DNA from 2 places in the Blautia sp. 1033sp1_1033st1_G9_1033SCRN_220408 genome. Region 2 is predicted to be linked to the other one. Evidence: predicted binding sites of a transcription regulator. Region 2 holds the regulator's gene; the other holds the start of a gene.
The links. Region 2 encodes Rex, which represses fermentation and respiration genes when NADH is low (regulators of the CRP and FNR family bind a similar motif). Its sites were predicted from a motif close to ATTGTTAANTANTTAACAAT; they were not measured.

Region 1: a site for Rex is predicted at 2,983-3,002, ahead of gap (type I glyceraldehyde-3-phosphate dehydrogenase). Genes of this name have one in related genera too.

What each region holds. Positions count from the first base shown of each region.
Region 1 is NZ_JBFKZO010000010.1:79,785-96,075, reverse strand. Features, by position in the region: gene tpiA (triose-phosphate isomerase) at 1-444, opposite strand, end outside; gene pgk (phosphoglycerate kinase) at 609-1,802, opposite strand; gene gap (type I glyceraldehyde-3-phosphate dehydrogenase) at 1,920-2,939, opposite strand; gene AB5916_RS09425 (histidinol-phosphatase HisJ family protein) at 3,136-3,954, shown strand; gene AB5916_RS09420 (HAD-IC family P-type ATPase) at 3,972-6,521, opposite strand; gene nifU (Fe-S cluster assembly scaffold protein NifU) at 6,774-7,220, opposite strand; gene nifS (cysteine desulfurase NifS) at 7,272-8,459, opposite strand; gene AB5916_RS09405 (Rrf2 family transcriptional regulator) at 8,542-9,033, opposite strand; gene AB5916_RS09400 (oligosaccharide flippase family protein) at 9,161-10,507, shown strand; gene AB5916_RS09395 (3-deoxy-7-phosphoheptulonate synthase) at 10,602-11,636, shown strand; gene xerD (site-specific tyrosine recombinase XerD) at 11,662-12,546, opposite strand; gene AB5916_RS09385 (stage II sporulation protein M) at 12,753-13,355, opposite strand; gene rny (ribonuclease Y) at 13,573-15,132, opposite strand; gene AB5916_RS09375 (regulatory protein RecX) at 15,260-15,760, opposite strand; gene recA (recombinase RecA) at 15,764-16,291, opposite strand, start outside.
Region 2 is NZ_JBFKZO010000002.1:95,023-111,313, forward strand. Features, by position in the region: gene AB5916_RS02250 (NAD(P)H-hydrate dehydratase) at 1-1,108, opposite strand, end outside; gene AB5916_RS02255 (redox-sensing transcriptional repressor Rex) at 1,216-1,881, opposite strand; gene abc-f (ribosomal protection-like ABC-F family protein) at 2,061-3,968, shown strand; gene AB5916_RS02265 (NADP-dependent isocitrate dehydrogenase) at 4,007-5,215, opposite strand; gene AB5916_RS02270 (2-isopropylmalate synthase) at 5,235-6,626, opposite strand; gene AB5916_RS02275 (S8 family peptidase) at 6,715-7,617, opposite strand; gene AB5916_RS02280 (transglutaminase domain-containing protein) at 7,979-8,938, opposite strand; gene AB5916_RS02285 (SH3 domain-containing protein) at 8,925-9,818, opposite strand; gene AB5916_RS02290 (hypothetical protein) at 9,871-11,283, opposite strand; gene AB5916_RS02295 (MBOAT family protein) at 11,297-12,601, opposite strand; gene AB5916_RS02300 (transglutaminase domain-containing protein) at 12,695-13,285, opposite strand; gene AB5916_RS02305 (hypothetical protein) at 13,599-13,751, shown strand; gene spoIVA (stage IV sporulation protein A) at 13,777-15,243, opposite strand; gene AB5916_RS02315 (bifunctional 5,10-methylenetetrahydrofolate dehydrogenase/5,10-methenyltetrahydrofolate cyclohydrolase) at 15,588-16,291, opposite strand, start outside.

The sequences.
Region 1 (16,291 bases), on a different contig from region 2:
CTTTACCTGCTGACGGATAAAGTCCATTGTTACGCCCTGCTCTCTCTGAGCAAGTGTCTCACCACAGCACATGATTGGTGTGATACCATGCTCGAATGCTTTCAGCATTTTCTTGTTTACAGTTTCGCTTGTCTCTGCGAAATACTCTCTTCTCTCAGAATGTCCGAGAACAACATATTTAACACCAGCATCTGTAAGCATGTTCGGAGAAATCTCACCTGTGAAAGCACCCTTCTCCTCAAAGTACATATTCTCAGCACCAACCTGGATATTAGATCCTTTTGCAGCCTCAACTACAGGAAGGATATCGATTGCAGGTACGCAGAATACTACGTCTACCTCATCATTTACTACTAATGGCTTTAAAGTCTCTACTAATTTAACTGCCTCACTTGGAGTCATGTTCATCTTCCAGTTGCCGGCAATGATTTTCTTTCTAGACATTTTATATATCTCCTTTTGCACTCATTAAGTGCTTGTATTATTGGAATCACCATGTCCACTAAATTCAAGCTTCACCTTCGGTTCGCTTTCATTAAGTGTCCAGGTGGGCTTTCATACTAAATTCGGCCTGCACCTACGGCTTGCCCTCATTAAGTATTCAATGCCTATTTATCGTTAGCTGCAGCTACTCCAGGAAGCTCTTTGCCTTCCAAAAACTCAAGAGATGCACCGCCACCTGTGGAGATGTGTGTCATCTTATCGCCATATCCAAGGATATTAACTGCTGCTGCGGAATCACCGCCACCGATAATGGTTGTTGCATCTGTATCAGCCAGAGCCTTTGCAACAGCCTCAGTACCATGTGCAAAGTTCGGCATCTCAAAGCATCCCATCGGTCCGTTCCAAACAACTGTCTTAGCATCTTTTACAGCATCTGCAAACAGCTTCTCTGTCTCCGGTCCGATATCCATACCTTCCCATCCATCCGGGATCTCGCCACGTTTCACAACCTTGATATTGCAGTCATTAGAGAAAGCATCTCCAATTCTATTGTCTACAGGAAGAAGAAGCTTAACGCCTTTTTCTTCTGCTTTTTTCATCATATCCAGTGCATACTGAAGATAATCATCCTCGCAAAGGGAAGTTCCGATGTGTCCGCCCATTGCTTTAGAGAATGTGTAAGACATACCACCACCGATGATCAGGGTATCGACCTTGTCAAGAAGATTGTTGATAACGGAAATCTTGCTGGATACCTTAGCACCGCCAAGGATTGCAACAAACGGTCTGTTCGGGTTATTTACTGCATTGCCAAGGAAATCAATCTCTTTCTGCATTAAATATCCAACAACAGCTGTATCAACATATTTGGTAACACCTACGTTAGAGCAGTGTGCTCTGTGAGCTGTACCAAATGCATCGTTAACAAACACATCGCAAAGAGATGCAAGTTCCTTGCTGAACTCGTCACCATTCTTTGTCTCTTCTGCACGATAACGTGTATTCTCAAGAAGGATCACATCTCCGTCCTTCATAGCTTCTACTGCTGCTTTTGCATTTGGTCCTACTACTTCAGGATCTGCTGCAAATTTAACTTCCTGTCCAAGAAGCTCAGAAAGACGTACTGCAACCGGTGCAAGTGATAATTCTGGCTTCGGCTCTCCCTTCGGCTTACCCAGGTGGGAGCAAAGGATAACCTTTCCACCGTCAGCGATCAGCTTCTTGATTGTAGGAAGAGCTGCCACCAGACGGTTCTCGTCTGTGATCTTACCATCCTGAAGAGGTACATTAAAGTCGCATCTTACAAGGACTTTCTTGCCTTTTACGTTGATATCATCAACAGATTTCTTATTCAGCATCTTGTTATGCCTCCTTTTAACTTTATACAGACAAAAAGGCCCGGTCCTATACAGACCGGACCCTTCTCTGAGTCTATTTGTATGCTTTACAGCACTGAAACCCTACTCTGCCGGAAATTAAGCGTTCAGCAGTTTACCAAAATGTTTGATTGTACGAACCATCTGGCTTGTGTAGGAGTTCTCATTGTCATACCAGGAAACAACCTGAACCTCTGTTGTGCCATTCTCAAGTGGAAGAACCATTGTCTGAGTAGCATCAAACAGAGAACCAAATCTCATACCAACGATATCGCTGGATACGATCTCGTCCTCGTTGTAACCGAAGGACTCATTGGAAGCTGCTTTCATAGCTGCGTTGATCTGATCCTTTGTTACATTTCCTTCAACAACTGCTGTAAGGATAGTAGTGGAACCTGTTGGGGTCGGTACACGCTGTGCGGAACCGATCAGTTTGCCGTTCAGCTCTGGGATAACCAGACCGATAGCTTTTGCAGCACCTGTGCTGTTCGGAACGATATTAACTGCAGCTGCACGGGATCTTCTCAGATCGCCTTTTCTCTGCGGTCCGTCAAGTGTCATCTGATCGCCTGTGTAAGCGTGGATTGTGCACATGATACCTGATTTGATCGGAGCAAGGTCATTTAATGCTTTAGCCATTGGAGCTAAGCAGTTTGTTGTACAGGAAGCTGCAGAAATGATGTGATCCTCTTTTGTAAGAGTCTCATGGTTTACATTGTAAACGATAGTCTTCAGATCGTTTCCAGCCGGAGCGGAAATGATAACATGCTTAGCACCAGCATCGATATGAGCCTGTGCTTTGTCTTTGGATGTATAGAAACCTGTGCACTCAAGAACAACATCTACACCGATCTCTCCCCATGGAAGCTCAGCAGCGTTAGCTTTTGCATAGATTTTAATCTCTTTTCCGTCAACAGTGATGGAATCCTCGCCAGCTTTAACTGTATCTGCAAGAGCGTATCTTCCCTGTGTGGAATCATATTTTAATAAGTGAGCCAGCATCTTAGGAGATGTTAAATCGTTGATAGCAACGATTTCAAATCCCTCTGCTCCGAACATCTGACGGAATGCAAGACGACCAATACGTCCAAAACCGTTAATTGCAACTTTTACTGCCATGATAAATTCCTCCTATGAATTAAATGGTAAATTATGATGTACCTTTGTTAAAGAAACATCAACCTACGGCATATTGTACCTAATTCCAAACAAAAATTCAAGAGCATTTTAGAAAAAACCTTACAATCATCTGTAAAAACTTCCTAAACTTATGCTACAATAAAGAAGTATGTTCAAATGAAAGGAGTTTTCAGCCATGAAGAACCAGATCCTGTGGGACTGCCATATGCACTCTTCATTTTCTGCAGATTCAGAAACACCAATGGAGGACATGATCCAGGCAGCCATTTCCAGAAATCTTTCCGGCATCTGCTTTACAGAACACTTTGATCCGGACTATCCTGCTGATCCGGACGGCCTGACTTTTGACCTTGATATCCCGGCTTATCATGCCAGGCTGCATCATCTGAAAGAGAAATACAGCCAGGATCTGCAGATCCATTTTGGGATTGAGATCGGACTTCAGCCTCATCTGGCCCGGCAGTTCCGACAGCTTTTAGAAGATTATCCCTTTGATTTTGTGATCGGATCCTCCCATGTGGTACATGGTCAAGACCCATACTATCCGGAATTTTATAAGGGACGTAAAGTTACCCGCTGCTATATGGAATACTTTGAATCTATCTTGGAGAATCTTTCTGTATTTGACCAAATGGATGTTTACGGCCATCTGGACTATATTGTCCGATACGGCCCAGGGCAAAATGCCTCCTACTCATATGGACGTTTTCAGGATATCCTGGATGAGATCCTGAAGCAGCTGATCCGCAGGCAGGTAGGACTTGAACTTAATACTGGTGGCTATCATTATGGTCTTGGAGAGCCTAATCCATGCAGCCAGGTGATCCGGCGCTACCGTGAGCTTGGCGGAGAGATTGTTACCATCGGAGCTGATGCACATGATCCGTCCAAAGTGGCTTACGGCTTTGAAAAAGCCGCAGACCTTTTAGCAGACTGCGGCTTCACATATTACACTGTTTTTTGCGGACGAAAGCCTCAGTTCCTGAAGCTTTGATTGATTGATCAATCCCATTATTTCTGTATTTTCTCAAAGAGAAGGGAGAGGAAACCTCTTTCTTCTCTTTCTTCGAGTTTTACGTAAAGTGTGTGGATCCATGCTGTGATCACGTCGATCAATACCGGTGAAAATGTCATCAGGATAAACACAAGGATAATCATACCAAACTCCAATGCACCCAGGGCAAGAAGCTTCTGCAGGATCACCGCAGCTGCAAAAAAGATAAACTGCATACCGTAAATGATCACTTTACGATACCGGTTCAACGGTGCATAAACCGTCTTCAACGCTGCCATATAATTCCATCCTGTAACAAGCACACAGGCTGTGTTCAGCATCTCATTAGAATGATATACATTCTGGCATACAAGCATAATAGTAAATACACAGCCTGTAATCGTAACTGCTGCCGGAAAGGCATTCATAAATACATACCGTAGAAAGCCCTGCTGGATCCTGTTAAAATTATTTTCCTGTGCAAGCAGGAACGTAGGGATCCCCACGGCGCAGGTGCTGATCAGAGACATCTGAATTGGTTCAAAAGGATAAGCATCCCCCCAGAAAATTGTGATCAGGCAAAGCAGCACCGAAAAAATCGTCTTGATCAGAAACATGGATGCTGCTGTACGAATATTATTTACCACACGCCTTCCCTGGTTCACAATATCCGGCATAGCAGAAAAATTAGAATCCAGAAGCACTATATTTGCAATATTCTTAGCAGCATCACTACCCTCTGCCATTGCTACACTACAGTCAGCCTCTTTCAGGGCAAGTACATCATTCACACCATCCCCGGTCATAGCTACTGTATGCGCCTGTTTCTTCAAGGCCAGCACCATTTCTTTTTTCTGCTGGGGTGTTACCCTTCCAAATACAGAACACTCTGCCACTGCCTTTTCCATCTGCTCCGGTGTGGTGATCGTAGTAGCATCTATATAATGATCCGCATCCTTAAGTCCTGCCTTTCTTGCAATGGCAGCAACCGTAACCGGATCATCTCCTGAAATCACCTTAAGATCCACACCCTGGCTGTCAAAAAATGCCAGCGTTTCTGGTGCATCCTCACGGATCACATCTGTAAGAAGAAAAAGTGCCAAAGGCTTCAGATCTTTTGGAAGCTCTGTACCTGTGCTTTCCTCTTTGCTTGCTGCAAGCACCAGCACTCTAAGACCCTGTGCACCATAAACTGCACAAACATCCAGAAGCGGCTGATTTCCTTCTGGAAACAAAAACTGTGCTGCTCCCATCAAATATGTGCCTTCTCCTTCAAATACAGCACCACTATATTTCCTGTCTGAGGAAAAAGGAATCACATGGGAAACCTTCAAATCATTCTTCTTTGTAAAGTAATGATTTAAGGCCTCAGCTGTAGCATTTTTATCTTTCAGCACATAAAGCAGATTACCCATGATATGGCGGATCTCTTCCTGGCTTTCTTCTGAGTCTTCAGCTGTTTCTGGATTTGACAGCTGAACCACAGGCTGCTCTGCATCTACTTCAACTATATTGGTTTCAGCTGTATCTATTTCAACTGGAATTGTATTGGCTGTATCTGCCACAGCAACAGGCAGGGCAGGCAAAACTTCTTCTGTCTTCCCGGTATCTTCAGTCCGTTTTAAAGCCATCTTATAAGAAACCACTTCCTGTACCTTCATAGAACCGGAGGTGATGGTGCCTGTCTTATCCAAGCACAAGGTATCTACCCTGGCAAGCGTCTCAATACAATACAATTCCTGCACCAATGTATTCTTCCTGGTAAGGTTCAATGCTCCCAAAGTCAATGCCACACTGGTAAGCAGAACAAGCCCTTCCGGGATCATCCCAAGAACTGCAGAAGCCATATTTACCACTGCATCCCGGATATTATCACCTGCTATATAATACTGCTTGTAAAACAGCAGCATTCCCATAGGTACAATAATAATACTGATCACCTTCAGGATCGCATTCAGGGAATTACGCAGTTCAGAATTATGTCTTTTAAACTCCTTTGCTTCACTGGTGATCTGTGACGCATAATTATCTTTCCCTACATGAACAACCTGACAGCAAGCCTCTCCTGCTGTGACAAAGCTTCCGGAAAAAAGATCGTCCCCAGGATTCTTGGCCAGATTGTCTGCCTCACCTGTAAGGAGAGATTCATTTACCTCAATACTTCCCTCAAGCACTCTGGCATCCGCTGGGATCTGATCCCCGGTCTTCAGAAACAGAATGTCATCCAGAACAAGCTGATCTGTAGGAACACTCCACTTCTGTCCTTCCCGCAACACCACTGCTTTACTCTCAGTAAGGATTGCCAGCTTGTCCAGGGTCTTCTTTGCGCGGATCTCCTGAGCGATACCTATCACTGTATTGACAATGATGATCCCGACGAACATGGAATTCTTATATGATCCCACTAAAAGAACCAGGACAAGAAGCACCAGATTGAGAAAGTTGAAAAATGTCAGCGTATTCTCCCGGATAATCTGCTTATATGTCCTGGTATTAGGGTTCTCATTTGCATTTACTTTGCCTGCATCGATTCGTTCCTGAACCTGTTGATTTGTAAGTCCTGTCATCGTTATTTTCCTTTTTCGTAACTGTTTCACACACTGGCATCTGCAATGCAAAAACTTTCCAGATCACCTGAATGAATACTGCCTGTAAAACAGTTACCCTTTTTCTTTTTATCTCTTTTGCCTCGAATTTAAGATGAATCTTCTCACTTCAAGTCGAGCAGTTACTCAACACCTGAAAGAGGTGGGAGTCTTCTCGACTGAGATAGACTATAACGACTGCAGTCTCACCTGTATCTTGGGCCTGGGAAGAGATTAATACTCCTCTTCCTCAGCCTCTTCTCCCTCATGGATATCACTCTTTGGCTTCTTTAATCCTTCAATCTTGATGCCATGCTTCTGTGAATAATCCCATAATGCAGCATGGATGGCTTCCTCAGCCAAAAGGGAACAGTGTACCTTTACTGGCGGAAGTCCGTCAAGTGCTTCCATAACCGCCTTATTGGTAACTTCCATGGCTTCTTCGATGGTCTTGCCTTTTACCATCTCAGTTGCCATACTGCTGGTCGCTACTGCAGCACCACAGCCAAAGGTCTTGAATTTGCAGTCCTTTATAATATGTGTATTCTCATCAATGTCCAGAAAGATTCTCATAATGTCGCCACATTTAGCATTGCCAACTGTACCAACACCGCTTGCGTTCTCAATCTCTCCCACATTTCTGGGATGCTGAAAATGATCCATTACTTTATCACTATACATGTTTTTTTCCTCCTGACAAGTGCTTTTACACTTTTTTTAGATTTAGCTTCTTTATTTGTTCTGTTTTTTTATGAAATCTTCATATAATGGAGACATGCTTCTTAAGTTCGCCACAATATCCTTTAACTTATCCACAACAAAATCTGCATCTTCCATGGTAGTCTCTTCGCTTAAGGTGAGACGGAGGGAACCGTGTGCGATCTCATGAGGCAGTCCGATTGCCAGAAGTACATGGGAAGGATCCAGGGATCCGGATGTACAGGCAGAACCGCTGGATGCACAGATACCAAAGCTGTCCAGCATCAGAAGCATAGACTCTCCTTCCACAAACTGGAAGCTTACGTTTACATTGTTTGGAAGTCTCTTCTTTGGATGTCCGTTTAATTTTACATATGGGATTTCACTGGTGATCCGGCTAATCAGATGATCTCTCACCAGGACCTCTTTTGCAGTACGGTCAGCCATGGAATGCATTGCACGCTCTGCTGCCACACCAAACCCAACAATACCCGGCACATTCTCAGTACCTGCACGGCGCTTTCTCTCCTGAGCTCCGCCATGTACAAAGCTGCGGATCTTAACGCCTTTACGGATGTACAGGAAACCGATGCCCTTTGGTCCATTCAGCTTATGGCCGCTGGAACTAAGCATATCAATGCCAAGCTCATCCACATTGATGGGAACCTGACCAAATGCCTGTACTGCATCTGTATGGAAAAGAATGCCATGCTCTTTGGCGATCATACCGATCTCCTTGATCGGCTGCAGTGTACCGATCTCATTATTTGCAAACATAACAGAAATCAGGATGGTCTCCGGTGTAATGGCCTTTTCCAGCTCATCAAGCTTTACAACTCCATTCTCATCCACATCAAGATAAGTGATCTTTGCCCCTCTTTCTTTTTCCAGGTATTCGCAGGTATGAAGAATCGCATGATGCTCGATCTTAGTAGTAATAATATGATTGCCTTTTGACTTGTAAGCCTCAAAAGTTGCTTTTAATGCCCAGTTGTCAGCCTCAGAACCGCCTGCTGTGAAATAAATTTCCTCTTTTTTGGCGCCAAGAACATTTGCGATCTGCTCTCTGCCCTTTGTTACAGCATCTTTGCTTTTTCCGGCAAAATCATATACACTGGAGGGATTTCCATACATTTCTGTAAAATAAGGAAGCATTGCTTCCACAACCTCCGGTGCCGTCTTTGTTGTTGCTGCATTGTCCAGATATATCATTTTTCCCATTTCTATGTCCTCCTGTCATAGTAAAGCAGACTCCTTGCTACTGCTTTACAGAATGAAGATACTACCTACTGAATAGTTACTATCACTCTTCGTTTTTTGTACGGCTGTTAGGGCAGATCACTCCATTGCCTCTTTGCTGTCCCTGATTCTTTTCCTGCACTTTAATACTTTCGCAGATCAGTTCTCCCAGGGTCATTGTATCCACAGCCTGTGTAATACTGTCGTTTATACGTTTCCATACGTATTTGGCAACGCAAAGATCAGCGCCTGTACATCCTCCGCTGTCTTCGTTGCCGGCACACTCCACAGCCTCCAGACTGCCTTCCAGCACTCTTAAAACGTCTCCCACAGAAATCTCACCGGCCGGCATTGCCAGACGATATCCTCCGCAGGCTCCCCGGCTGCTCTTCACATAACCGGCTTTCTTAAGAAGTGCCATCAGCTGTTCCAGATATCCCATGGAAATCCCCTGTCTGTCGGCAATGCTCTGGAGAGATACGCTCTCTGTCTCACTGTACATGCCTAAATCAATCAACGCCCTGAGGCCATATCTTGCCCGTGTGGAAAATTTCATTTTATCGCCTCTTTTTAATTCCTAGTGTTTTCCTTGGATTTCACCTAACTTTACCAGATACATTTCGTTCTGTCAAGGTGCTTTTTAGAATATACTGATAAAAATTATATATTCAGGCGGTACGGTTATGTCAAAGGAACAATTTCTGAAAGGAACATTGATTCTTACCTGTACAGGGCTTCTTTGCCGGCTGGCTGGCTTCTTTTATAGAATATTCCTTTCACACACCATTGGTGCACAGGGTGTGGGGATTTATCAGCTTTCTCTCCCTCTTTCTGCTTTGCTGCTTGCAATGACCGCTTTTGGTATGCAGGCAGTGATCTCCCGGGACTGCGCATCACTGCAAGCTCTTGGAAAGGATCAGCAGGCAAAAGATACCTTTCTCCTTGGAACAGGCATCTGTATGTTTTTGTCTGTTGGTATTTCATTTATTTTATATAAAAATGCAGTTTTTATTGCGGTCCGGATTCTGAAAGAGCCGGCCACCCTTCCCTTGATTTGTCTTATGTCTTTTTGTTTTCCTCTCAGTGCGCTACATACCTGTGTCAGCAGTTACTATTATTCCATGAAGCAGGCCCTAACGCCTTCCTGCATACAGTTATTTGAACAGGCAGTGCGTATTGGCAGCTCTTACCTGGTCTATCTGATCCTTCTGTCAGAAAAAAAGCCGGTTACACCGCTTCTTGCCGGCATTGGTGCCCTTTGCGGAGAGATTGCTGCCTGCCTTTCATCCCTTCTTACCCTTGGCATTCATTTTCAAAAAACTTCCTATAAAATCAGATTCATCCATAAACCCTTTGCATCCATCTGCCGGCTTTTTGGGGAATCGGTTCCTCATACCCTGAATAAAGTATTGCTCACCTTACTTGGCAGTATTGAAGTGGTGCTGATCCCCGGACGGCTACAGGCATATGGTCTGTCCCGTACAGACGCTCTTGGGGTCTATGGAGTCTTTACAGGCATGACCCTGCCGCTTCTTCTTTTTCCTTCCGCCCTTACCACCTCCGCAGCAGTTATGCTTATGCCTTCTATTGCTCAGCTTCAGGCACTTGGAAACAGAAAAAGGATTTCCTATGTGGTCCGCAGTTCCTGCATGGGCTGTCTTTTTCTTGGATGTATCTGTGCCCTGTTTTTTCTTTTTTTCGGTCACTTTGCAGGTGTTTTTCTTTTTAACAGCATTACTGCCGGAAACTATATTACCTCCCTGGCTTTTATCTGCCCATTTCTGTATATGAATACCGCCATGGTCAGTATACTAAATGGCCTTGGAAAAGCTTCCCGCTGTCTGTTCCACAACATGTCCGGAGCTCTTCTTCGGATCCTGTTTGTAATCTTTGCCATTCCCGCTATGGGAATCCGAGGCTATTTTTATGGTATGTTGTCTGGTGAACTGCTTCTTTCTCTGCTGCATCTTATTGCCCTGATCCGGTATTTTACTCATCTGCAACAAGCATCTGCTTCAAGACTACAATAACTTTTTCTTATATACTGTGATAATTTTTCTATCGACATTCTCAAAAACTTGTTCTATAATAAAAAACTGATAGCAAATGCAAAGGAGAAAGAAAATGGGTTTTGAATTCATCAAAAAATTACCTACACCAGACGAAATCCGCAATCAATACCCGATTGATGCAAAGATCAAAGCTCTTAAAGAGAAACGTGACAGTGAGATCCGTGATATATTAACTGGAAAATCCGATAAGTTTCTTGCCATCATCGGTCCCTGCTCTGCTGACAATGAAGATGCTGTATGTGATTACCTGTTAAGACTTCGTAAGGTTCAGGAGAAAATTGAAGATAAAGTTTTAATTATTCCAAGAGTTTATACTAATAAACCACGTACAACAGGCGAAGGCTACAAAGGAATGGTTCATCAGCCAGATCCTGAGAAGAAGCCAAACATGCTTGCCGGACTGATCGCCATCCGTAAAATGCATATACATGCCATTCAGGAAAGTGGATTTACCTGTGCTGACGAAATGCTTTATCCTGAAAACTGGCGTTATCTTTCCGATATTCTTTCTTACGTAGCCGTAGGTGCCCGCTCTGTAGAAGACCAGCAGCACCGCCTTACTGTAAGCGGCATGGATATCCCTGCCGGTATGAAGAATCCTACTAGCGGTGATTTCAGCGTTATGCTTAATTCTGTTGTTGCAGCCCAGGGAAGCCACCGTTTTATCTACCGCGGCTGGGAAGTAGAAACATCGGGGAACGAATATGCACATACGATTCTTCGCGGTGCTGTAAATAAACATGGAGAAGCCATTCCCAATTATCATTATGAGGATCTGCGCCTTCTCTACGAAAAATATTCAGCAAAAGATCTGAAAAATATGGCGACTATTGTAGATGCCAACCACTCCAATTCCAACAAACAATACGAACAGCAGGTTCGTATTGCAAGAGAAGTGCTTCATAGCCGCGCTGTGGATTCTGATATCCACAAGCTTGTAAAAGGTCTTATGATTGAAAGCTACATTGAGCCTGGCAACCAGAAGATTGGCTGTGCACCTCATATCTACGGCAAATCCATTACAGATGCATGCCTTGGATGGGAAGAATCTGAAAAACTGTTATACACCATTGCTGAATTGTGCTGATGTTACAATAAAAGCCCGCCTCAGATCAGTGTCTGGGGTGGGCTTTCATATATACATCCCGCATGCGGTTCATATTCATACTTAAGTATATCTGGGTTGTGGAAATATCCGAATGTCCAAGCATTTCCTGTACGCTTTTAATATCTGCTCCATTTTGCAGCATATGTACTGCAAAAGAATGGCGCAAGGTATGCGGTGTAATATCCCGCTTGATTCCGGCATCGTCTGCATATCCTTTCAGTACCTTCCAGAACCCCTGTCTGCTCATTGCTTTCCCGGAGCAGTTGGTGAACAAAGTCTTCTCTTTACTGTCCTTAACAAAAGTATCTCTTGCCTTGTCCATATACAGGATCAAGGCATCCCGACTCACATTGCCAATGGGAATGATCCTTTCTTTCTCATGTTCCTTGCAGGTCACATATCCTAATTGGAGATTCACCTCATCTACCTGCAAATGAATCAGTTCGCTGACTCTCATACCAGTAGCATACAATAACTCCAGCATAGCTTTATCCCGGATCCCTTTAGGTGTATTCAGATCTGGCTGCAGAAGCAGAAGATCAACTTCCTGAATGGATAATATCTCCGGCATTTTCTTCTCTACTTTAGGTGGCCTCAGATTATCTGACGGATCCTTTTCCATACCGTTGACTTTCATCTGATACTGAAAAAAAGCACGGATGGACGCTACACTTCTGGATATGGTAGAAGACGCAAATTCTCCACGTTCCATATAATCCAAATATCCCTCCAGATCAAGTTCCCGCACAGCCTTTGCTTCACGGATCCCCCGGTCTTCCAGAAACCTGGCCATTTTTCTTAAATCCCGCTCATAGGAAATCTCCGTATTGCTGGATGACTTCTTTGTTTCATGCAGATAACTAATGAAATCATGTATCTCTCTTTCCATTTTCTCTTCTTCCTGTCACGTTCAATACTTGTCATTCATACTCCCCATTCTGAATAACAAAAAATGTAACTGTATTATACTTTGAAATTAACATAAAATCAAACCCTTTTTTTCTCTGAAATGCTGATAAGTTGGGGCTTTCCGCATTTTTACACAAAATGTCGACTTTTTTATGGTAACTTACACCACATATGGTGTAAATACATTCAAAATATTTTTAAAGTCATCAAAATTTTTTCTGTTATCCATGGATTTACATAGGCTTCCAACAGCATTCCGAGGAAGTAAATGCCCCCTGTCCAAACTGTCTGCCAGGAATATCCAGCTACTTTGTCCGGAAAAATCCCCTGATTTTTCCACATGCTTATGGATTGTTTAAAAACCATGTCCAGAAGCATAAACAGGGCAGGCAGATAGATCAGATACTGTGGAAAAAGGAGAGCAATTCCTGCTGCCGCACCTGCCAGACCAAACTGAAGGATACATACGGTCAGCACTGCACCAATCCCAAAGCCTGCTGCAATCACAGTTCCAACTGCTAATGGCACACCGAAAACAGTAAATCCGCACACTGCACATAATATAAAAAAACTTCCCCTGCTTTTCAATATTTCTCCAAGAAGTCCGGTTCCAGCCAGCTCCTGTCCTGAAAAAGAGCTAAGCAGGTACATAGCAGCTACTGTTTTCTGCTGCCATTTCATTTTCCACATAATATTTGGAAGAATGGTACCTGTAAAAAAGCCACAAAAAAATAAAGCTGACCAGGGAAAAAATTCCTTTCCTTTTATTCTGCCTTCCTTTTTCCCCATATCCTTCTCCTGTCTTTTTATGATGTAACTGTCTGACACAGCAGCATCTTTTTCTCTTTTCCATCTTACGCTTCCCATATAGAATTTATGCAGTTCTCATTACCGAAACACTGTAATCATTTATATATTTTTTCACACAAAAACAGGAACCGTTTTCCTTTGGTTTCCCTTGGGAATAACGATTCCTGTATCTTATCTTCCTGAATGACAGCTTGGATTATTTAGCATAATCCACAGCACGGCTCTCTCTGATCACATTAACTTTGATCTGGCCTGGATATTCAAGCTCTGCCTCAATCTGCTTGGCAATATCTCTTGCCAGAAGAACCATATCTGCATCTGTAACATGATCTGGAACGACCATAACACGGATCTCACGACCTGCCTGAATTGCAAAGGATTTCTCCACCCCTTTAAACTGGTTGGTAATATCCTCCAGCTGTTTCAGACGGTTGGTATATGTTTCCAGTGTCTCTCTACGAGCACCAGGACGGGCTGCAGAAATAGCATCTGCTGCCTGTACAATGCAGGCGATCAATGACTCTGGTTCTACATCTCCGTGATGAGCAGCCACTGCATTAATAACGATTGCAGATTCTTTATATTTCTTGCAAAGATCTACACCAATCTGAATATGTGAGCCTTCTACTTCATGGTCAATGGACTTACCAATATCATGCAGAAGTCCGGCACGTTTGGCAATACGCACATCAGCACCTACTTCACCAGCCAGAAGTCCGGATAACTGTGCCACTTCAATGGAATGCTTCAATGCATTCTGTCCATAGCTGGAACGGAATTTCATCCTTCCCAGAAGTTTCAGAAGCTCTGGATGAATACCATGCACACCCACATCCATAGCAGCAGTCTCCCCATCCTCACGGATCTGGGCTTCCACTTCTTTCTGTGCCTTCTCAACCATTTCCTCGATCCTGGCCGGATGGATCCTGCCATCAACGATCAGTTTCTCAAGTGCAACTCTGGCGATCTCACGACGAATCGGGTCAAAAGCAGAAAGAACAACTGCTTCCGGTGTATCATCAATAATCAGATCTACACCTGTAAGGGTCTCCAATGTACGGATATTACGTCCTTCACGGCCGATAATACGCCCTTTCATCTCATCGCTTGGAAGCTGCACAACAGAAATCGTTGCTTCTGCTACATGGTCAACTGCACATTTCTGAATGGCATTTACCACATACTCCTTGGCTTTCTTGCCGGCTTCTTCTTTTGCCCTGTTCTCCAGTTCTTTGTAAAGCCTTGCAACATCAACCTTCACATCATCTTCCACAGATCTGAGCAGCTCTTCCTTGGCTTGTTCTGAAGTCAGTCCTGAAACTCGTTCCAGTTCCTGTACTCCCTTCTGCTCAAGTTCGTCCACCCGTTTTTCTTTCTTCTGTAATTCAGCATATCTCGCTGTGCACTCTGCCTCACGCTTCTCAACTGCATCCGCTTTCTTATCTACGGCCTCTTCCTTTGATAAGACACGTTTCTCATACTTCTGCAGTTCATTTCTTCGTTCCTTGGTTTCTTTCTCCAGTTCATTTTTTGTACGGAGAGATTCTTCCTTCACTTCCAACAAAGTTTCCCGTTTTTTCGTTTCTGCTGTCTTCAAAGCTTCATCTATGATGCCTCTGGCTTTGTCTTCTGCCGATCCAACAGTTTCTGCGTCTTTTTTTACTTTATTTGCCACAGCAACTTTAGTAGTAATAGGAACTGCAATAAGTAGCGCGACTACCACAGCGACAAATGCAACAATAATTGTGCTTGTCACAGGAGCACCTCCTTATTCGGTTTTCATTGTACAATTACAACAATATAAGTTTATATGTTTTTGATAATTATGTCAAGTTTTTCTACAGAAAAATGAAATTTATATTTTGGTAGGAAGAATCCCACAGTTATTTGCAGAACGATGTATTAGATTCCATCTGGATCTGCAGTTCCTCCAGCACATGGGAAATATCACTATAGCCAAAGCCTCTTCGCAGCAGGAATCCCTGAAGGCGGCGCATCCCCTTTTCGTCCAGGACTGTGCCTGGCTGGCATTTCTTAAGGACAGCCTCCTTAAGGATCTTCTGTTCATCCGGCTGGGTATACTCTGATACCTGCTCCCAGGCAGTCTGGGCAGTCTCCTTGTCCACACCCTTTTGAAGCAGTTCCTGAAGGATCTTGCGCCTACTCTTAGACTGGATTCTGTATGCAATATAATTCTCCGCATACCTGCTATCATCCACATATCCAAAAGAGCTTACGTAAGCCACTGCATCCTCCACTGCCTCTACACAAAAGCCTGCCTGACGCAAACGGTCAGACAGGCCTTTCTCTGTACGGTCCATATGCTCAAGAAGGAGCAAAGCCTTCCTGCGGGCCGCCTGTTGTTCTTCTCTTGTAAGTCCCATGAATCAGGCCTCATCCTCTGGGGAAGCTGCTGCATCTGCCTGCGCATTGTCCTGGGCAGATACTGTCTCTTCTTCCTCAGGGAGCAGATGGTAATGGATCCTTACCTTCTTCTCAATCTCATCACGAATATCTGTATGCTCTTTCAGATAGGCTTTGGCATTCTCCCGGCCCTGTCCGATCTTATTGCCATTATAAGCATACCAAGCACCACTCTTATTAACAATGGAACAGTCTGCTGCCAGATCCAGGATGTCTGCCTCTCTGGAAATACCTGTACCAAACATGATATCAAACTCTGCCTGCTTAAATGGCGGTGCAACCTTGTTCTTCACCACCTTGATCTTGGTGTGATTGCCAACCATCTCTCCGCCCTGCTTCAGAGTCTCTACACGACGTACATCCAGACGTACAGAAGAATAAAACTTCAGTGCACGGCCACCGGTGGTAGTCTCCGGATTACCGAACATAACGCCTACCTTCTCACGAAGCTGGTTGATAAAGATCACTACGCAGTTGGACTTACTAATAAT
Region 2 (16,291 bases):
CCATATGCGGGGTCAGCACAGTATTTCCTTTCAGATACTGCTTCCAGCCCGGATTCATGGATAGCAGGTTCAAACCATCTGCATCCAGGATCACCGGCTTCCCCGCCTGATTCCCATGGGCCAGAAACCAATTGGCCCGTTCCCGGCTTTCATCCTGGCATCCAAGACCTGGTCCAATCACCAGTACATCACACCAGCTTAACAGCTGCTGATTTATTTCTTCTGAAAATACACTTTCCACCATTGCTTCCGGAAGCAGAGACTGAAGCGGAATCCGGTTTTCTTCCACTGTCTGTACCTTTACCATACCAGCTCCTGTATTTAAGGCTGCACAGGCAGCAAAATATGCAGCTCCGCACATGCCCTTTGAGCCAGCCACCAAAAGCACTTTGCCAAAAGTCCCCTTATTCCCCCAGGGAACTCTCTGTGGCAGCTGCTTCATATCTTCTCTTTCCAGCTGCCACACCGGTCTGCCGTAATTGCCAGGATAATCATAGATCCCGATATCTGCTACTACAACTTTCCCGGACAGACTCCTGCCGGGATAGAAGCACATTCCCTGCTTCATAAAAGCAAAAGTAACGGTAAGATCTGCACAAAATGCGGTTCCAAGCACTCTGCCTGTGCTTCCGTCAAGGCCGGAAGGAATATCTACTGCCACCTTTTTGGCATCTGTCTCATTCATCCTCTGAATGATCTCCTTGTATCTTCCCTCCACCGGCCTGGTCAGACCTACGCCAAAAACGGCATCTACTATAGTAGTATATTCGTGCCATGTCGGGTTATTCACCTCAGGTACGTGATAATGCCTTGCAATCTGAATCTGCTGAGCCATCTGAGCAGAATATTTCTGGGAATTTCCTGTAAGAAACAGATCTACATGATATCCTTTCAGATACAACAGCCTGGCTACAGCCACACCATCTCCACCATTGTTGCCGTTTCCGCAAACAACCAGGATCCGTTCCCTGTCGGCAGAAATCTTCTGGATCTGAGCTGCCACAGCCAAAGCAGCCCGTTCCATCAGCACCATGGAGGGAATCCCTACATCATGAATCGTATACGCGTCCAGACTGGCCATTTCTTTGCTTGTTACTACCTTTTTCATATACGCCCACTCTCCTTTGTCTTTTTAAATGGAAAAAGCCGCCCTGAACCGCCGAATCATGCGGCAGCAGGCAGCAGCCTTTAACCAAAAGGGAAAAACTCTTTCCCTTAATTCTCTGTTTCCTTTTTTTCTTCTACATGCTCTTTCCGATACTGGCTTAAATTATAAGACAGAGTCATCAGGCTCTCGGAAAGATGAACATTTTCTACGATCACATCCTCCGGAGCATCCAGATCAATGTGTGCAAAATTCCAAATAGCCTTTACACCATTTTTGATCAGCACATTGGCCATTTCTTTTGCTTTATGCTTGGGAAGGGTAAGTATGGCAATCTCAACCGGATTCTCCTTAAGGAACTCAGGAAGTGTATTTATCATCTGTATCCCAATACCCCTTACAGAAATCCCCTCCAGAACCGGATTCACGTCAAAGATCCCCACCAGACGAAATCCTCTCTTCTCAAAATCACTGTAATTGGCAAGTGCCTGACCCAGATTACCTGCTCCAACGATGATCATAGGATGGATGGTATCCAGTCCCAGGATCTTGCCGATCTCCATGTACAGATAATGCACATTATATCCGTAGCCCTGCTGCCCAAAACCGCCGAAATTATTAAGATCCTGACGGATCTGAGATGCAGTCACATGCATTTTTTTACTGAGATCACCGGAGGAAATCCTTTCCACATTCTCCTCGATCAACTCTCCCAAATAACGATAATACCGGGGCAGCCTTTTAATAACCGCCTTTGATATCTCCTTTGCTTCCACCAACTCTTCCTCCTGCTGCCCATATCTAAAATTTATATCTCAATTATACTCAAATGATATTTTATTGTCAATCTAAGTTACTTACTTTGTGACTACTTTATTTATTTTTTGACACCCGATGCCTTTTTATTATATAATAGATTGATTTGTGGATTTCTTATTTTTTTGGAGGAACCTTTATGATTTTATCATGTCAGAACATATGTAAAGCATTTGGTGAAGAAGAAATTATCAAAGATGCATGTTTTCATATTGAAGAAAAAGAGAAAGCAGCACTGATCGGCAACAATGGTGCAGGTAAAACCACCCTGCTGCGGATCATTATGAACGAGCTTTCTGCGGATAGCGGTTCTGTAGTGATCTCCAGGGACAAAAAGATCGGCTATCTGGCTCAGTATCAGGATATTCACGGTCATCAAACCATTTATGATGAGCTTAGCTCCACCAAACAGCACATCATAGATATGGAAAACAGAATTCGTACTCTGGAACAGGAAATGAAAAATTCCCAGGGAGAGCAGTTAGAAAAACTGATGCAGACCTATTCCCGCCTGACCCACCAGTTTGAGCTGGAAAATGGCTATGCCTACAAAAGCCAGATTGCAGGCGTACTGAAAGGCCTGGGCTTTTCAGAAGAGGATTTCACCAAGCAGATAGAAACCCTTTCCGGAGGCCAGAAAACAAGGGTCGCTCTTGGCAAGCTTCTTCTGTCCCAGCCGGATATCCTGCTTCTTGATGAGCCTACCAACCACCTGGATATGGAAAGCATCGCTTGGCTGGAAAATTATCTGCTCACCTACCCTGGAGCTGTACTGATCGTATCTCATGATAGATACTTTCTTGATAAAGTTGTAACAAAAGTGGTAGAGATCGAAGCCGGATATGTACGGATGTACAGTGGCAATTACTCAGCCTATGCCTTGAAAAAAGCCCAGCTTCGTGATGCTCAGTATAAAGCCTATCTGAACCAGCAACGAGAAATTAAGCATCAGGAAGCGGTGATTGCAAAGCTGAAGTCCTTTAACCGTGAAAAGTCCATCCGCCGTGCGGAAAGCCGTGAAAAAATGCTGGATAAAATGCAGCGTCTGGATAAACCTGCTGAAATAAACGATCAGATGCGTCTCACCCTGGAGCCTCGCTTCATCAGCGGCAATGATGTGCTGACTGTGGAAGAGCTTTCCAAAACTTTTCCGGGACAGACCCTTTTCCAGAATATTTCTTTTGAGATCAAGCGTGGTGAACGAGTAGCCCTTATTGGGAATAACGGAACAGGAAAAACCACATTACTTAAGATCCTGAACCAGGTGATTCCTGCCGATTCCGGCAAGTTTACCCTTGGTTCCAAGGTACAGATCGGTTACTATGACCAGGAACATCATGTACTCCATATGGAAAAAACAGTATTCCAGGAAATCTCCGATACCTATCCTACTCTTACAGAAACACAGATCCGCAATATGCTGGCAGCCTTTCTGTTCACAGGGGATGATGTATTCAAGGTGATTTCCTCTCTTTCCGGTGGAGAGAGAGGCCGTGTTTCCCTTGCAAAGCTGATGCTCTCCGAAGCCAATTTTCTGATCCTGGACGAGCCTACCAATCATCTGGATATTGCTTCCAAGGAAATCCTGGAGGAAGCACTGAACAGTTATACAGGTACTGTCCTTTACGTATCTCATGACCGTTATTTTATCAATCAGACAGCCACCCGGATCATGGATCTGACCAACCAGGCCATTGTGAATTATATTGGGGACTATGATTATTATCTGGAAAAGAAAGAAGAGCTTACTGCCAAATATGCTCCTTTAACAACCCAGGAAGAAGAAGCCGTCCAGGTTTCAGATAACAAGCTTTCCTGGCAGCAGCAAAAGGAACAGCAGGCAAAAGAACGTAAAAGGGAAAACGAACTGAAGAAAACCGAAAAAAGGATCGAAGAACTAGAAGCCCGTGATCAGGAAATTGATGAAACCATGATTCTTCCTGAAGTTTGTACCAACGTAGCAGAATGTACCAGATTAAGTAAAGAAAAAGCTGCCATTGCAGCAGAATTAGAGGAATTATACGAAAAGTGGGAGGAGCTGGCCTGATGGCCGGCTCCTCCTTTGTTATGATGATATCTTTTTTATCAGAGAAGCTTTTCCAGATTCTCACGGATGGCAAGGATAAATTCTTTGCTGTTCAGTACTGTTACATCCTTCAAGGAAGTGATCAAAGCCAGGTCCTTTGTCATCTTTCCGCTTTCGATAGTTGAAAGTGTAGCCTTGTCCAGCTTGTCTGCAAAATCCTGCAGTTCCTGGATCCCATCCATCTCTCCTCTTTTACGAAGAGCACCTGTCCATGCAAAAATAGTTGCCACAGAATTGGTGGATGTTTCTTTTCCTTCCAGATGTCTGTAGTAATGTCTCTGCACCGTACCATGAGCAGCCTCATACTCATAGTAGCCGTGAGGGGAAACAAGTACAGAAGTCATCATTGCAAGAGAGCCAAATGCAGAAGATACCATATCACTCATCACATCTCCGTCATAGTTCTTGCAGGCCCAGATAAAACCGCCCTCTGCTTTCATCACACGGGCTACAATATCATCGATCAGGCTGTAGAAATAAGTGATCCCTGCTTCCTGGAATTTTTCTTTAAATTCTTCTTCATAAATCGTTGCAAAAATTTCTTTGAATTTCCCGTCATAAATCTTGGAGATTGTATCCTTGCCTCCAAACCACAGATCCTGCTTTGTATCCAGTGCATAGTTAAAGCAGCATCTTGCAAAGCTTGCAATGGACTCCTCAATGTTGTGCATTCCCTGGATCACACCTGGCTTGTCAAAGTGATGGATCAGTTCTTTTTTAGTCTCTCCATCTGTACCTTCAAATACAAGATATGCGTCTCCCGGTTTCTCAATGTTCATCTCTGTATTCTTGTATACATCCCCATATGCATGACGGGCAATGGTGATCGGCTTTTTCCAGTTGCGTACACAAGGCTCAATTCCATTTACAACAATAGGTGCACGGAATACGGTACCATCCAGGATGGCACGAATAGTGCCGTTAGGGCTTTTGTACATTTTCTTCAGGTCATACTCGTCCATTCTTGCCTTATTTGGGGTAATGGTGGCACATTTTACAGCAACTCCGTATTTCTTGGTTGCCTCTGCTGCATCTACAGTAACCTGGTCATCTGTATCATTTCTGTGCTCCAGGCCAAGATCATAATATTCAGTCTTCAAGTCAATAAAAGGATTCAGAAGTTCATCCTTAATAAGCTTCCAGAGAATACGGGTCATCTCATCTCCGTCCATCTCTACAAGGGGTGTGTTCATCTGAATTTTTGCCATTTAGATATTCCTCCTCTTCTTATTTCAACGTAATACCAAGTCTCTCACAGGTTTCTGCGATCACAGCCTCCAACTCCTTATCAGACAGTACTGTAACACGGCCGTCTTCATACTGGCTGTCTACCCATGCCTTGATCATTGTAACAAGTTCGCTGTTCTTGTCAACCTTCTTATCGCCTTTCAAACGGTAATGGGTATCGATCCAGTGGGCGATCCCAGCTGCTCCTGAAGTATTGGATACTGCTACCTCAGCAGATCTGTTCAGGAATTTCTCTGTATCAAACACATTATAGATCTCTTCATTCTTCAGAAGACCATCTGCGTGGATACCTGCTCTTGTCACATTAAAATTCTTGCCTACAAATGGTGTTCTTTCCGGAATATGATACCCGATCTCTTTCTCATAATATTCAGCCAGTTCTGTGATCACTGTGGTATCCATACCGCCCAGATTGCCTCTAAGCTGTGCATACTCGAATACCATAGCCTCCAGCGGAGTATTTCCAGTCCGCTCTCCAATACCGAACAATGAGGTATTCACTCCACAGGCACCATACAGCCATGCGGTAGTGGAATTGCTTACAGCCTTATAAAAATCATTATGTCCATGCCACTCGATCAGCTCGGAAGGCACACCTGCATGAATCATAATACCATAAATAATACCAGGTACAGAACGGGGGATCACAGCACCTGGGTAGTTGACTCCGTAGCCCATAGTATCGCAGCATCTTACCTTTACCGGGATACCATAATGCTGGCGCAGCTTCATAAGCTCCAGACAGAACGGGATCACATAACCGTAAATATCTGCTCTTGTAATATCCTCCAGGTGACAACGAACAGAAACACCGATCTCCAAACATTCCTTCACAATACTGAGATAATGCTCCATGGCCTGCTTACGGGTCATCTTCATCTTATAAAATATATGATAATCAGAACAGCTTACAAGGATACCAGTCTCTCGCATACCCATATCACGCACAAGCTGGAAATCCTTCTTATTTGCACGGATCCAGCTGGTCACTTCCGGGAACTCATAGCCACGTTCCATACATTTTTCAACTGCATCCCTGTCCTTTTTGCTGTAGAGGAAAAATTCGGAAGCACGGATCCTTCCCTCCGGGCCGCCCAGCTTATGAAGGTAATCATAAATCCTTACGATCTGATCCGTAGTGTAAGGAGCCCTGGACTGCTGTCCATCTCTGAATGTGGTATCTGTGATCCAGATATCATCCGGCATATGATGGGGAACCACCCTGTCATTAAATGCGATCTTCGGTATTTCAGAATAAGGGAAAAGATTTCGGAATACGTTTGGTGTTTTTACATCCACCAGCGGATACATATGCTCCTCTAACTGAAGCAGATTCGTATGCCGATTCATTGTCACTCGTCTATTTTCCATAATTTCCTCCTCTATGAACACGAATAGTATTCATACTCTATGAATTGTATTCACATCGTTTCCATTGTACTCAAAAAGAGGATCTAAGTCAACGCTTTTGTACGTTACAGTGATAATTTTTTGTCAAATTCAAAAAACGTTCACGGTTGAAGCGACCCCATCCCTGGATATTCCTTGGCAGCTGCATATCGTCTGCACTTTCTTTCAGCATCCTTTTAATAGCCACATTTGTTAGGGTGGGATTCTTTTCCAGAGCGCAGGCAATGGCTCCTGAAACAACCGGGGTGGACATAGAGGTTCCGCTTTTGACTCCATATCCGTAGATCCCGGGGGTGCCTCCTGCTAATGGTTTCCATTTTGTATAAGGTATACAGGATACGATATGATTTCCCGGCGCAACCACATCCGGCTTGCATACGCACTCCTTTGTAGGCCCTCGTCCGGAAACTGCTTTTTTTCCTTCCAACAGGTCACTGGAACCTACAGTGATCACCTTTTTGTTGCTGCCAGGCGCTGTAATGCTGCCTGACCTTGGCCCCTGGTTTCCAGCCGCTGCTACCACTACCAGTCCTTCATCCCACAGCTGATCCACTGCATCAAGAAGCGCATCCTGTTCATTAGAAGTATTGCAGGTGGTTCCCACAGAAATATTCACCACCCGGATCCGGTACTCCTCCCTATTGCTTCGGATCCACCGAAAAGCCTGCAGCAAATCCTCTCTGCTTCCGTTCCCATATCTGTCTAATACCTTTAAAGCAATAATGCTGCAGCCAGGTGCTGCACCCATATACCTGCCAGAGGACATTCTGCCATCTCCTGCCAGGATCCCGGTAACATGGGTTCCATGTCCATTATCATCATATGGCTGTCTACGATAAAAAAGGAAATCATAAAAAAAACGGATACGGCTGTCAAAGTCTGCATGGGGGAAAAGCCCGGTATCCAGCACTGCCACTCCGATCCCTTTTCCAGTATATGTCCTGCCTGTCATAAGCCTCTCCGGAAAGGTCTTCTTATTATTATATTCAAAAAGTTCCCCTGTTGTGACCTGCACTGCATTTCCTGAGTTTTTGTAAATTCAAGAATGCCTCGGCATTCTTGCTGCGAGGTGCGCGTCATGCAATTGCATGACATACTTCTCCTGCGCACCTCTGCAATCCTGCCGGAGGCTATATCAGCTGGGGGATTGACTCCCACCACTGATACCAGCTTGTTTCTCACCACCTATAGAGGTGGGAGTCATCTCCCAGCTGATATACTTACAAAAAACACCCAGGAAGAAAACTTCCTGGATGCTTTTTAAATCTTTATAAAAATTTTCTCAGATGCTTTTGAAAGTCTTACCTGATCTGTCAGAAATCCACGATCTGGCTAATCTGATGATTAATATCATAGCTGCCGCTGCCGTATACTCCACGATACCAGCCTGCTGCATGGGCTTCCGGATCATAATAAGCTCCGTTAATGATCACCCAGCAATGACGGGTCATACCATCTCCGGCACCGTCTCTTGTACCGGAAACACGGCCGGCTACCACCTTAGGGCTAAATCCGGCTTCTTTTGCAAGAGCTGCAAAAGCACAGGCATAACCATAACAGTTCCCTCTGCTGGTAGCCAGTGTATTTAATGCACACCTTCTCTGCCATCCTGCCGCAGTTCCCGGATACCATCCATAATAATAAATGTTATTTACCACATAATTCCAGCAGGCATTCAGTTTCTGATAACTGGTCATGCTGTCATTTGTGATCCTGGACAAGATCTTCATGGTCTGCATCTTCAGCTGGGAATTGGTATTGTTTACTGCATAGCCTTTCTTCCCAAAGGTAATTCCGTCATATACACGGTTCTTACACAGTCTGCCCTTAGGATCACCTCTGTAAAGACGGTTGTTCAGCACAAACCAGCCCACAGTGGCATGACCCTTGCGGTCCACATAGTACAGGTTCTGCCCTACCTTTACAACAGAGGGCTTCTTAGGGCGCATCAGCTTACCTTCCAGATTAAATACATACACATACCGGCCTCTTTTCATGCTGTTTGTCACTGCATGACCATTTGCATTAAAAAAGTAACGGTTAGAGCCAATATTCACCCACCGGTTCCGGATCTTTTTTTCTTTTTTGTAATAGCAGTAGTATCTGCCTTCTTTTAAAAGGCCCTTCTTTACTACAGGTGTTTCCTGGGAAACGGTTTCCTGGGGAGCTTCTTCTGAAGCATAAACCTGGCCGGCACCAAGGGGCAGAAGAACTGCCCCGCAAAGTACCATAAAACATCTCTTCAAGCTTCTGTGAAAATCAATAGTTCTCATATGTCACACTTCCGTCAGACCAGGTGATCTCATAATATCCGTGCCCGCTTCCATCGCAGTCATCATATGCCTGCCTGCTTACTTCTGTTTTCTGAGCCGGCTGTGCTGCCGCTGCGGCTGCCTGCTGTTGTGCTGCCTGAGCTGCTGCCGCTGCTGCTGCCTGAGCTGCTGCTGCATCTGCTTCCTGTTTTGCTTTTACCAGTGCATCTACCGCTGCCTTGTCCTCTGTCAGATAGCTGTGGAATACATAGCCTGTATCATCCCCATTCTCTACCTTGAACCATCCCGGAACTGCTGCAATCACTTTAAATTCATCGCCAAGTGCTGCAACCTTTAAGGATTCAGACTCCTTGTCAGCCTCTTTACGTACATGCACATTAGCAGATACGTACATGGTGATAGGCTCATCAAAGGTACGCTCGTCTGCAGTCTCTGCCGCTTCCTGATCCTTGCCGCTTTCATCCTTATAATTGATGTACAGAAATTCATAGGAATTCACAAGGACTGCATCTTTCCATTTGTCTACAGTTACATCCTGGAAAGTATGCTCTGTACCATCTTCCTCTGTAAGCACAAGATCCATCTTTGCTTCTTTGGAAGCATCTGCAGTTTCTTCGCTGTTATCTGCTTCTTCGCTGTCATCTGCTGCAGCTTCTACCAGCTTTGCTTCCTTGATCGTCTGTGTTGTCTGATTGGTTACTGATAACTCTCCTCCGTCAAAGGCAATCGTAAAATCCTCTGCGGTTGCTTCTCCATCACTGTCCTGTGCCTCCGCTTCCTGTGCTGCTGCGTCCTCAGCAAATACGGCTACCGGTGCAGAAACTGCAAGGGAAGCAGCTGTCACAATACTTAAAAATGCTTTCACGCTTTTCATCTTCATGATTTGTTCCTCCTTTAGAGCCTTATTTTTGCAGGCTTAATCCTTCAAAGCCCTATGCTGCAGGCTCAAATGTGTAACTGTAAATAATATGATATCCCTGGTCATCCTTGGTCACAACCTCCAGGTTGTTTTCGCCCGGAGCCAGTGATGCAGAATAAAGATACAGACAAAAGCCTCCATCATCCAGTGTGCCGTCCTCCAGCTTCACATCCACAGGAAAAGCTTCATATACCCCTGCCTGATTGATCCGCAGATAAATCTGTGTATCTGTATCCAGATATTCCGGCTTGATCCTTCCTGTGATCTGTACCATATTTCCAACGTTCTTGGATGCCAGATCAGTAGTTCCGTCCTCAGCATCCTGGTTCAGCAGGCTTTCCGGTACAACCGCCGGTCCGGCCATCACCGGTGCTGACACAGCCATCTCAGGCAGGAATCTTTCTGCCCGCTCCACAACAACTGTATCTGCCCCTGTAGTATCAATATCACTAAGCTGATATGGGATACCTCTTGAAAAATATGCATTGGCATAAGCATCTGCCATAAACGGCAGCAGTGCATTTCCAAAAGAATCCCTGTACATCACCAGACTTCCGGATTTCACAGGATTGACAGTAGTGATCTTAGGATCAAAATTGCTGCCCACCTCTCCTACATACGCATAAGTGGTCTGACGGTCATAATAAACCTCATCCTCAAGCTGAGGCATGGAGGGATACAGCATAGTATCCAGATCTCCCTCAAAGTCTGTACGTACCTGATATGGCTCCTCATCCCAGGAATCATGCTCCTTTTCAAGAGTATCCAAAAACAGGTCTGAAGCCATGGCAGCTCCTTTATTATTCCAATGGGAATCCCTCTTATGATACAAAGTTTCATCCTGTGACAAAAGCATATGGTACAGATCTGCGTAATGGACGCCTTCACTGGAAAGCCAGGGTACCAGCCTGTCCAGATTCTTCTCATCTGAAACCTTTACCTTATCATAGTAAGGCATATGTTCATCATACAGCGAATTTTTATTTGGTGCAACTGTAAAAAGAAAATCCACATTTCTTCCTTCCAGATAGGTCTGCATCATGGAAAGAGTATGTGCAATATTAAAAAGACTTCTCTCAGAAAGCGGGTCTGTGCCCAGGTAATCAGAAAGGGAATCCTTATAATAAAGCCATCCGTCAGTACCCTGGATCACACCGGACGCGGTGGATACACCAAGAACTTTGCCATTTACCACAGCATTGGCTGTAACCAGCTCATTACGGAATGCAAAATGATCCTGGAAGTAGTCTCCTGCCTGAGAAAGCCAGTCAAAATTAATACTTCCATCCTCTGTCTTGAAGGAAGGAAATTCTGCCAGGGTACGGTTCTCTGAAGAGCTTTCCTGGTGGGTAAAAAACATGCCCACAGAAGGAACAAGACAGATTCCAAAAAACAGAATACTGTATAATATTTTACTTTTCTTCATTTGTCATGTCCTCCTAGAAACGGAAATAAATAAATGGATTATAGGTACCGCCAGCAAGACTTAAAATGCAAAGAAGAAGTCCTGCAAAGCTAAGCAGGGAAACAAACACCTCATAGCCCCTGCATTTCTTCAGGGAAGCATTTACAGGGGTAGCTGCAATAACCGCACACACCAGTGTTACCAGATAAACCGGTGTCAGCTGCTGAAGTACAAGGCTTACAGCGGATGTTGAAAAAGAAAATCCTGTAAACATCTGCTTAAGCCAGAAAACACCCTGTCCCATAGTTTCTGCCCTAAAAAATACAAATCCGATGCACACTACCAGCAGAGCATATATATGCTGGAAAAAGCCTTTTACCTTACCGCCCTTTTTCACAATGGCTGGTACATACTCTTCCAGCATAAGGAACAAGCCGTGATAAACACCCCAGAAAAGGAAGTTGATGGCTGCCCCGTGCCATATACCGGTAGCCAGAAATACGATCATCTTGTTGATCACTGTCCTGGTGCGGCCCTTACGGTTGCCGCCAAGGGGTATGTACAAATATTCCTTGAACCATCCGGAAAGAGAAATATGCCATCTTCGCCAGAACTCTTTAATGCTGCTGCTGATATAAGGATAATTGAAGTTCTCTTTGAAATGAAAACCAAACATCCATCCAAGACCGATAGCCATATCACTGTATCCGCTGAAATCAAAATAAATCTGCAGCATATAGGAAATGGCACCTGCCCATGCTCCCAGGATATTGATCTGAGACGCTGCCGCCCCGAAAAGGTTATCTGCCACAAGTCCCATGGTATTGGCGATCAGAACCTTTTTACAAAGACCTGCTGCAAACCTGCGGATCCCTGTAAAGGTTCCCTCCAGTGTCTGAGTCCTTGTATTTACCTCAACCTCTATGTCATGGTATTTTACTATAGGTCCTGCGATCAGCTGCGGGAAAAAGGATACATAGAGAAGTACCTTGCCAAAATTCTTCTGTGCCTTTGTGGTACCGCGGTATACATCGATCACATAAGACAATGCCTGGAAAGTAAAAAATGAAATACCGATAGGCATACGTATCTGCGGTACTGGAACTGCCGCACCTGTAATAGAATTAAATGAACTGATTAAAAATCCTGTGTATTTGAAAATGATAAGAACTGCAAGATTGGCAAGCACAGCTGCCACGACCCAAACCTTTTTGTGACCCGGATCCCGCTCTACAAGCCAGGCAAACAGATAATTAAAAAAGGATGACCCTATAAGAAGCAGTACATAAACCGGCTCTCCATATGCATAGAAAAGGAGACTGGCAATAACCAGTAACATGTTTTTGGCCCGCATCCCCGGAAGAAGGAGATGCAGACCAAATGTTACCGGCAAAAAAATACACAAAAAAATCATAGAGCTGAAAACCATCTTTTAGATCTCCACGTTAATGTAATTTGTCGGTTTGTATTTTTTATTCTTCACTGTAGGAAGCTTAACCTTGGACCATTTGGTACCATTGATCTTCTGCTTGGATGCTACAGCTGCTGCATTGGCATCGTAAACATACCAGGTGCGTCCGATCTTCACTTCTACCCATGCATGAGGCTGCCAGTTGGTCTTCTTAATGAAGTTGCTGGTACCAAAGCCAATACGTACCGGATATCCGGTTGCTTTCTTTGCACAGAATGCAAGCGCTGCAGCATAATGATAACAGCTTCCTCTTCTGGATTTCAGCATCTGCTTTGCAAAATTAATCTCCCATTTCTTAGTAGTGGCAGGCTTGAATCCAAGGGGTGCTCTGCCATATTTAAGCTTTGATACATAAGTAAACACTCTGTTAAGTGCTACTGTCTTGGATGTGGAAGATGTGATCTTACGGTTCTTCATTACCTTGGCAACTGCAGTCTGAAGCTGCTTGTCAGCCTTGGATGTACGGGTCGCAGCAGATACAGGTACCAGTGTCCCAAACACCATGCACAGTACCAGAACCAATACTGCAAGTTTCTTGCTGAACTTTTTCATGTTCATTTCCCTCCTGAAAATTTAGTTATCAATTACAGAATGCCTGGCATAAAGCAATAAACAGCAAACCATGGCATATCTTTTATGAATTATAGCACAGGGTTTTCTCAAAGTCTATACTGGTTGTAAATTTATTGTGTACTATATTACTCTTGTATTTAATCACCTGTTTCTGTATCATATGTATAAAAAATGCTGAAAAGGAAACCCTTAGAAATAAATCTTATGAATAGTAATATTTGTAACTGTCACCTGCTTATTACAGTCAGATTCTTTCAGGCTGCTCGACTTGAATTTTTCAGGAGGTATATGCATGCTAGTGTTTCTTTTTCTATTCTTTCTGCTGCAGTCCCTGGTTCTGTGCTGCTGCCTTGCAGCCGGCAATGACCTGGATTCCCAGCTTCTGTCAGACAGAGAACAAATGGAATTTCTGTCTGCATGGGCAAAAAAACACGCCCCCCGCTAGGGGCGTGCCACACAGAGAAAAGCCTTTATATAATAATGCAGACAATTCCGCCTTTGCTGTCGTTGACGATCTTCTGCATGGTGTCCTGCAGCTTTATTTGACTTTCCTGACTGATAGAAGAAATCTTACTGCGAATACCATCCTGCACCAGCTGTTCAATGGATTTGCCGAATATATTTGTTTCCCAGATCCCATCTTCACCAGATGCATTATCGCCAATATAGGTGATCAGATCCTTTGCCTGCTGCTCAGTTCCTACGATGGGAGCGATCTCGGTTTCGATCTCTGCCCGTATCATATGGATGGATGGGCTTTTAGACCTGATCTTTACCCCGTATTTGTTTCCCTGACGGATCACAGCCGGTTCTTCCAGACGGATTTCTGAAAGCTGAGGCACTACCACCCCATAGCCGCAGCTGCGTACTGATTCCAGTGCTTCTTTTACTTTTACATATTCTTCCCTCATGCCGGAAAGCTCTTTCATGGTATTAACCAAATCATACTGGCTTTCCAGGGGAACCTTGCAAAGCTCACTTAACATCTGATAGTAATATTTATCATCCACATCTACCCGTATAGATACCTTTCCGTTGGAAAGGCTGCATTCTTCCAGAAATGTATCTCTTACATAAGGCCCATCCAGATGAATGCCTCCACACAGATCACGGATATGGGTCATCTTTTTCATCAACTCCCGGATCTGTGCCAGGATCTGGCTTTTTACCGGATGATCTAATGGCAGCATTTCAACCCATTTGGGGATAAAAAAACTCACCTCACTAACTGGAAATTCATACAGTATCTTTTCCAGTATTCTGGTAATGTCTTCTTTCCGCAGCTGTTCACAATTGGCAGGCACAACGGCTGTCTGATACTTCTCCTTAAGATCTTTTGCAAGCCTTATGGTTTCTTCTTTATATGGCATCTGGGAATTCAGGATCACCAGGAAAGGTTTCCCCTGATTTTTCAATTCTTTAACGGCAGCTTCCTCTGCTTCCCGGAAGTTTTCCCTTGGGATCTCCCCAAAGCTTCCGTCAGCAGTGACCACAAGTCCAATGGTAGAATGCTGCTGGATCACCTTTCTGGTACCCTCTTCTGCTGCCTCATGGAAGGGAATCGGCTTGGGGAACCATGGTGTTTTTACCATCCGCTCTTTACCGTCCTCAATATGGCCAGAAGCATCTTTTACCAGAAATCCTACACAGTCGATCAGCCGTACCCTTACCTTCTGATCTCCTTCCAGTGTAACTTCCACTGCGTCCTTTGGAATAAATTTAGGCTCCACAGTGGTGATCATTTTACCTATTCCGCTTAATGGCAGCTGATCCCGTACTTCTGCCTGCTTTTTTTCCTCCATTCCGGGAAGTGCCACCAGTTCCATAAACCTTCGTATAAATGTGGATTTTCCAGTGCGGACAGGTCCTACGACCCCTATGTATATATCTCCGCCGGTCCTGGCCTGGATATCCCGGTACACCTGAAAATTTTCCATAGAAAAAGCCCCCTTGCACAAATCATTCACACACAGTCCCATGTACTGTTATAATGCCGGGGCAAATGCCCCCAAGTTCAAGTCGAGCAGCCGCGAGACTTGGCGCGTGATTCTGGTCAGCGTAAGCTGACATATTCTTAACAGAATCACTGCGCATCCTCGCGGAGCGTTTATCTCAGTCGGAGATTGGACTCCCACTGAGACGAACTTGCTGTTACTCACCACCTGAAAGAGGTGGGAGTCTTCTCGACTGAGATAACACCTGCAGATTGCTTTGTACTATCCGCTTCCACAATCCTGGTATCTTGTTACATATTTATGCAAAAAGGCTTCGATCTATTCTTTTATTTTGTTTTTCTCATTGCTGCTTCTACAACATGTCCTACAAGTACAGAAGTAGTCACGCTTCCAACTCCTCCAGGAACCGGTGTGATGGCATCTACGATTGGCTCAACAGCCGGGTAGTCAACGTCTCCGCAAAGCTTTCCTTCTGCATTTACGTTAATACCTACATCAATAATGGTCTGACCTTCTCTTACATACTCAGCGCCAACAACACCTGCACGGCCTGCTGCAACGATAATGATATCTGCTTCTCTTGCCACAGACGGCATATCTACGGTTCTTGTATGACAAATGGTAACCGTTGCATTTTTCTTTACAAGCATCATAGCTGCCGGTTTTCCAACAACAAGGCTTCTTCCGATCACAACTGCTTTCTTGCCTGTGCAGTCAATACCATAATGATCCAGGATCTCCATGCATGCCTGTGGTGTACATGGTGGGAAGCCAAGCTTCTTGCCTGTAAATACACCTGACATGGAAAGATCTGTCATACAGTCAACATCTTTCTCCGGTGCAAGTGCGTTCTCGATCACTGCCTGATCCAGATGCTTTGGAAGAGGACGGAATAACAGAACGCCATGAATCTTGTCATTTTTGTTTACATCATCGATCACTTTCAGCAATTCTTCCTGAGCCACATCCTCCGGAAGAAGGATCTTCTCACATGCAACTCCAAGAGTTTCACACCTTTTTGTTGCGCCTC